One region of the Paenibacillus hamazuiensis genome, then DNA from elsewhere that is predicted to be linked to it. Evidence: predicted binding sites of a transcription regulator. Region 1 holds the regulator's gene; the other holds the start of a gene.

Region 1 (3,412 bases):
CTGCGGCAAAAGCACGGTGGCGGCCATGCTCGTGCGCCGCGGGGCGGTTCTGGTCGATGCCGACCAAATCGCCAGAGAAGTCGTTGAACCCGGCAGCCCGGTACTGGCCCGGGTTGCAGACCGTTTCGGACAAGCCGTGCTGCTGCCGGACGGACAGCTTCACCGCAAGAAGCTGGGGGAAATCGTGTTTAACGATCCGGCTGCGAGGGAGGATTTGCAAAACCTGCTGCACCCCGCTATCCGCGCTACGATGCGCGAGAGAATGGAGCGGTACGAAGCGGAAGATCCGCAGCGTCTCGTTGTCGTAGACGTGCCGCTTTTGTTCGAGTCGAAGCTGGAGTGGATGTTTTCGGAAATCATGCTGGTGTATGTGCCCAGGGAAATTCAGCTGGAAAGGCTGATGGCGAGAGACGGGCTCACGGGTGAGCAGGCGGAAAACCGTTTAAAGGCGCAAATGCCGATTGAGGAGAAAAAAGCTCTGGCCGATATCGTGATCGACAATCAGGGTACACGGGAGGATACGGAACGGCAGATCGAATCCTTCTGGCGTGAAAGGGGGCTTCCATGAGTTTTTGGCGGAAAAAACGCGTTTTCGCTGTTCTGCTGCTGTCCTTTCTGCTCATCTTGTTTTATTCCAGCCCGTTTTTAAGCAGGCTGCTGTATCCGATCAAATATAAGCAGGAAATTTTACAAAATGCGGCGAAGTATGACATGGATCCTTTTCTGATCGCCGCGATTATCCGCGTGGAAACGAATTTTCAGCCGAACATGACGTCTCGAAAGGGCGCATACGGCTTGATGCAGCTTATGCCGGAAACGGCGGAGTGGATTTTGGAAAAAGGCCGGTTTTCACCGGAATGGATCCATCAGTTGGACAAGCCCGAGGTGAACATTGAAATCGGGTCGTGGTATTTAAACTGGCTGCATAAGCAGTTTAACGGCAACGATTACGCGGCCATCGCCGGCTATAATGCCGGTCAGGGGAAAGTGGCCAAATGGATGCAAAACGGCGAATGGGACGGCACGCTCGAGCAAATCGAGCAAATCCCGTACGGGGAGACGCGGCATTATTTGCAGCGCGTGCTTTATTATTATAAAAAGTATCACAAAATTTATGCAGACGATTTCTCCGGAGTCCGGGATACGTTAAAAAAAGAAGCATCGGTCATGACTCCTTCAAGGGGGTCATGAACCGACACTTCTTTTCCTAAGCTACAAATAAGTCATTATTTGAATTGGCCTGCCAGCGTTTGCTCAGCGATTTGCACCAGGCGACGAGTGATGTGACCACCGATTGCACCGGTGTCGCGGGTAGCCATGTTACCGTAGTAACCATCTTGCGGGATAGCAATACCCAGCTCTTGAGCTACCTCGTACTTCAGTTGGTCCAAAGCCTGGTTCGCTTGAGGAACAACCAATACGTTGCTGCTGCGGGATTGTCCTGCACCCATTGTATTCACCTCCTTGTCGTTGGTAGTCCTATTATGTGCGATCTTGTAAAGATCATGAGAGGAAACGAATGGGAAGGTCCTATAAAGATGCTGTCGTGGAGGCCAGAAATTATGAAATGTCCTTATTGCGATTACCCCGGCACCAAAGTGCTGGATTCGCGTTCCGCCAATGAAAACAAATCGATCCGCCGCCGCCGGGAGTGCGAAAAATGTACGAAACGCTTCACCACCTTCGAGATGGTCGAGGAAACCCCGCTGATCGTGATCAAAAAGGACGGCAGCCGCGAGGAATTCAGCCGGGAAAAAATTTTGCGCGGCCTGATCCGCGCTTGCGAGAAACGTCCGGTTTCCGTAGAGAAGCTCGAGTCGATCGTCTCCGAAGTGGAAAAGCAGCTGCGCAATACGGCGCATGCGGAAGTCGACAGCCGGGAAATCGGCGAGTTTGTGATGGAACAGCTTTATCCGGTCGACGAAGTCGCCTATATCCGCTTCGCTTCGGTATACCGCCAGTTCAAGGATATCAACATGTTCATGCGGGAATTGACCGATATTTTAAGCAAACATCAGGAGCCGGACGATCGGCGAAAATAAGATCAAATTTTTGTGGACGAAAGTGTTGACAATGGCTCCAAAGCTGTGCTATTATCGTACTTGTCCGCTTCGGGGCCATAGCTCAGCTGGGAGAGCGCATCGCTGGCAGCGATGAGGTCAGGGGTTCGATCCCCCTTGGCTCCATAAATAAAGAAGTCTCACTCGACAGAGTGGGGCTTCTTTTTTTATGAGCCGACGAAGGGAGCGAGCCCCAAGGGGCGAAGGGCCGCGCAGATTTATTTAACGGACATATCATCACCTTAGCAATCTGTTTTTGAACTTCCGTATTTCTTACGGACATGTTGTCCACTTAGCGGACATAGTTAAGTAGAAAATAGCCAATTGGGCACGCTGAGAGGATAAAATGTCCGTTAGGCGAGGTCAGCATCTTAAAATCCGGGTTTGGCGTCCCCTTATGTCCGTTAGCGACTGTCCGCCAGCTGCCACATACGATACCTTTGTTTCCCGTTTACAATAGTCAACATATGCTTTTCCGTAAGCCTTTTAAGGATACGCCGAGAATGTTTGTCGGAGCAATGGAGATGGGAGGCGAGTTCCTCTGCAGGAAATGGCCGCAGCTTTCGCCTGGCGAAACGTATAGTTTCCGCTTCAATCCAATCCAATGAGTGTGAAATGGGCAATGAGGTAAACTTCCCGACAAAAGAGAGAACAAGTTGTTTGCAGATCGAAGGATCTTCCTTGATCGATAAATATGCGATAGGAAGGAATGACCAATCGTCAAGAACCAACATGGCCTGCTTCATGCATAAGTCTTTAAACCGCCATGTTTCGATATCTCTGGCATGGGTGCTATAGCCGTGAATTTCTATGCACCCTTTCACTCCGGCCGGCATATAGGCAAGATCGAGGTAACGATAGCGATTGTGCAAATCCCGCACTTCCCATTCGGGATACAAATCATTGAAATTCCCAATTGCCGGATACCATATTTGTTTTAGAAATTCTGTTGTTCCATGTCCCAAACCTTTCCTTAGCAGCTCTCGCCGTCTGGGATTTGATTCATTGTTCACTTGCTCGGAAAGCCACTCCTTCATTGCTGCCTCAAAGCGTTTCAATGATACTCCTCCCCAATCGTTGTAAAATAAAAATGCCGCTTTGTTCCATAAAACCCCGAAGGCTTCATAGATCAAAGCGGCATGTTCTTCACGCCTTTAATTTTGAAAATAGTCTATCATAGCGGGTCGATTCAATCAACCTATTTTTTCTCATAATACAAACCGATTACGCCGTTGCCAAACGATTTGTTCTTTGTTAAATGCAAAACTTGCTTATCTCCGGAAGCCTCGAACAATTTCTCGCCTTGGGAAGCAATCACAGGATGAACGAACATCCAAAGATCGTCGAAAAGT
Region 2 (3,412 bases), 330 kb from region 1:
GCCCGGGGGATGAACATCACGCTGGAGAAGGGCGAGCTGTCGGACTACGAGAAGGAACTGGCCCGGCAGTTGGTGGAAGAGAAATACGATAACGAGGCATGGAACCTTCGGAGGTAGAGCTTTTGGTTCTCCCCGGAGGTTTTGTAAACGATAATTTATTTGCAGGGGCAATTTATCAATTGGCTGACCAATATGATTAAAGTGCAGTTGCCGCCGGAAAGCCGGGATGTCGAGCATTTGATTCTTGAGATCAAGGAGAAGGGAGTGTCTGTCATGGGGCTGCAAAAAAACTTGGAAGCGATCAAGCTTAGAGGAATTGAAGAAGGCATTGAAAGAGGTATCGAAAAGGGAATTGAAAAAGGAATCGAACAAGGAATTGAAAAAGGAATTGAAAAAGGCAGAGCATTAGAAAGAGAAAATGTAGTGAGAAATTTGATCGCCTTGGGGCTGGATAATGCAGCTATCGAGGCCGCGACAGGCGTCCCGGAAGAAAAGATCGAGCAATGCGTAAACAGCTTCACTGACGGATTTTCCACAACTACAATTAAGAGAGCCATCGTTTGCCGGAATGATCGGTAAACGATGGCCTTTTTTTGTTGTCCGGTTAGCGGTTTCCCACATTCAATCTATTGCGGACTTTATGTACGTCTTTCTGTCATCCGCTTCCGACCACTGAATTGCCTGTTCAAAAGCATCCTGAAGCCGCTTCGTAATCGGGCCGGGGACGCCGTCTTTGACCGGCTTGCCGTCGATTCGCACCACTGGGGTAATTTCCGCCGTTGTTCCGGTAATAAATGCCTCGTCGGCAAGACGCAGGTCCTGAACGGCGAACGGTTCTTCGAGCACCGGAATGCCGAACTCATGAGCCAGACGGAGCGTTACCATCCGAGTAATGCCGTGCAAAATCAGATGGTTGGCAGGGTGAGTGAGCAGCTTGCCTTCCCTCACGATGAAAAAGTTGGATGCGCTGCATTCGGTGACCGTTCCGCTGCGGTGAAGAATGACATCGTCCGCTCCTTGATCGAGCGCATGCTGCTTGGCGAGCACGTTGCCGAGCAGATTGAGCGTCTTCAGATCGCAGCGCAGCCAGCGAATGTCTTCCATCGTCACGGCGGCTATGCCCTGACGCATCGTTTGCAGAGGCCGCTTCACCTCATTGCAGTAAGCCATAAGAACCGGCTTCGCGCCGGCCGGAAACGGATGCACGCGCGGTGCCGCCCCTCTCGTAACCTGCATGTAAACCGTGCCTTCGGAGATATGATTCATGTCAATCAGCTTGTTTAAAATGCTATGTATCTCCTCTTTGGAAAAAGGCAGCTCGATGCGAATGCCTTCCGCGCTGCGAACGAGCCGTTCGAAATGAGCCTCCGCTTCGAACAACCTGCCGTTATAAACGCGGAACACCTCATATATGCCGTCCCCGAAATAATAACCCCGATCGTCGGGTGAAACGGCAACCTCATTTTTTGGCATAAACCGATTTTCGAAAAAGTACAATGGAATCACCTCGTGCTGTTTTGGGGAACATATGTTTGATATTTGTTTGATGCTGTGTTAATCTAAATCTAGCGTATCAGATGTGACCGGACGCGTCAAAGATCATTGGAATTTCGCGATCGATCATATTGGATTGGTACTTAAAGTGCAAAGTCAAGACCCGTAATACCCGAATTTATGGTCGTTTTTTGTCGATTTGTATTGATTTGGAAGGCGCAAAAAAGAGAGGATGCGGGAGAAAATAAAAGCTTTCGGGGGGACGTCTTGTCCTAATCTTAAAATTTCGTTAATCACCCATTAGAAACACAATATCTAGTGTTGTATAATGAAATTCGCATACCATATATTGTGATTTTCGTTATACATAATTTTAACCTATATATGGTTGTTTTTCGCTGTATTTCGACGATTTTGCGTCAAAATGTTCACTATTGTCGGGAGGGTGTTGCTGTTGGATACGGTACAATTGAAATTGGAAGGATTAAGCGAGAAAATTTTTCTCGATCGTTACGCGCTGAAGGATGCGGATACGAACAACACGAAAGTCGGTGACACCGTACTCGTGCTTACGAAGGATGATCCGAAGTTTCCGGCCAAGGAAGTGGGCGAAGTCATCAGCAGGCAAGGGCAGCAGGTGAAAATCAAGCTCCGCAGCGGAGAAACGGTCGATTCAACTATAGAAAAGCTGACCCTATCGGTCGAAAAAACGCCGGAGCAGCTTTGGAACCGTCTGGCGAAAGCGATGGCTTCCGTTGAAGCAACCCCCGAGAAACAGAAAGAGTGGACGGAAAAGTTTAATTATATATTGCATGACTGGAAGCTGGTTCCGGGCGGGCGCATTGCGGCCGGCGCCGATGCCAACGACGAGCTGACGCTGTTCAACTGCTATGTCATTCCGTCTCCGCACGACAGCCGCGGCGGCATTATTGCCACTTTGTCGGAAATGACGGAAATTATGGCACGCGGCGGCGGTGTAGGCATTAACCTGTCCTCGTTGCGTCCACGCCGCGCGATCGTCAAAGGAGTCAGCGGTTCGTCCAGCGGTGCGGTTTCCTGGGGCGGCCTGTTCAGCTACACGACCGGGTTGATCGAGCAGGGCGGCAGCCGCCGCGGCGCTCTCATGCTGATGATGAACGACTGGCATCCCGATGTCCTCGACTTCATTACGGTCAAGCAGACGATGGGGCAAATTACGAACGCCAACTTGTCCGTTTGCGTGAGCAACGGTTTTATGAAAGCCGTTAAGGAAGATTTGGAATGGGATCTCGTTTATCCGGATACGACCGACCCGGAATACAACGAGCTGTGGGACGGCGATCTCGATAAGTGGAAGAAGCTTGGCAAACCGGTGAAGCACTACCGTACCGTGAGAGCTCGCGACGTATGGCACACGATTATCGAATCCGCGTGGAAGTCGGCGGAGCCGGGCGTCGTGTTCATGGAATATTACAACCAGATGTCGAACAGCTGGTATTTCAATCCGATCATCTGCACGAATCCGTGCGGCGAGCAAGGGCTTCCCGCCTGGGGTGTCTGTAACTTGTCCGCGATCAATCTTTCCAAGTTTTACGATGCGGAGAAGCATGACGTGGCTTGGGAAGACCTCGGAAAAGTGGTGCGCTATTCGACCCGGTTTCTCGACAATGTCATTGACAAAACGCCTTATCACTTTGAGCAAAACCGCATCAACCAGCAAGGCGAGCGCCGCATAGGCCTCGGGTCCATGGGACTTGCCGAGCTGATGATCAAGCTGGAAATCCGTTACGGCAGCCCGGAGTCGTTGGAATTCCTCGACAAGCTGTACGGTTTTATGGCTAAAGAAGCATACCTCGCTTCCTCGGAAATCGCCGCGGAGAAAGGTTCGTTCAAACATTTCGACAAAGAGAAGTTTCTGCAAAGCGGCTTCATGAAAACG

The links. The regulator NrdR, encoded in region 1, represses ribonucleotide reductase genes. The targets are predictions, from matches to a motif close to AACACNATATATNGTGTT.
Region 2: the regulator NrdR is predicted to act here: its motif matches at 1,800-1,817, upstream of MYS68_RS06455 (adenosylcobalamin-dependent ribonucleoside-diphosphate reductase).

What each region holds. Positions count from the first base shown of each region.
Region 1 covers NZ_JALRMO010000001.1:1,173,075-1,176,486, forward strand. Annotated here, with positions in the region: gene coaE (dephospho-CoA kinase) at 1-568, shown strand, start outside; gene MYS68_RS04820 (lytic transglycosylase domain-containing protein) at 565-1,191, shown strand; gene MYS68_RS04825 (alpha/beta-type small acid-soluble spore protein) at 1,227-1,451, opposite strand; gene nrdR (transcriptional regulator NrdR) at 1,563-2,042, shown strand; tRNA gene MYS68_RS04835 (tRNA-Ala) at 2,114-2,186, shown strand; gene MYS68_RS04840 (transcriptional regulator) at 2,465-3,118, opposite strand; gene MYS68_RS04845 (dihydrofolate reductase family protein) at 3,259-3,412, opposite strand, start outside.
Region 2 covers NZ_JALRMO010000001.1:1,501,605-1,505,016, forward strand. Annotated here, with positions in the region: gene MYS68_RS06440 (lipoate--protein ligase family protein) at 1-117, shown strand, start outside; gene MYS68_RS06445 (RpnC/YadD family protein) at 193-579, shown strand; gene dat (D-amino-acid transaminase) at 622-1,497, opposite strand; gene MYS68_RS06455 (adenosylcobalamin-dependent ribonucleoside-diphosphate reductase) at 1,919-3,412, shown strand, end outside.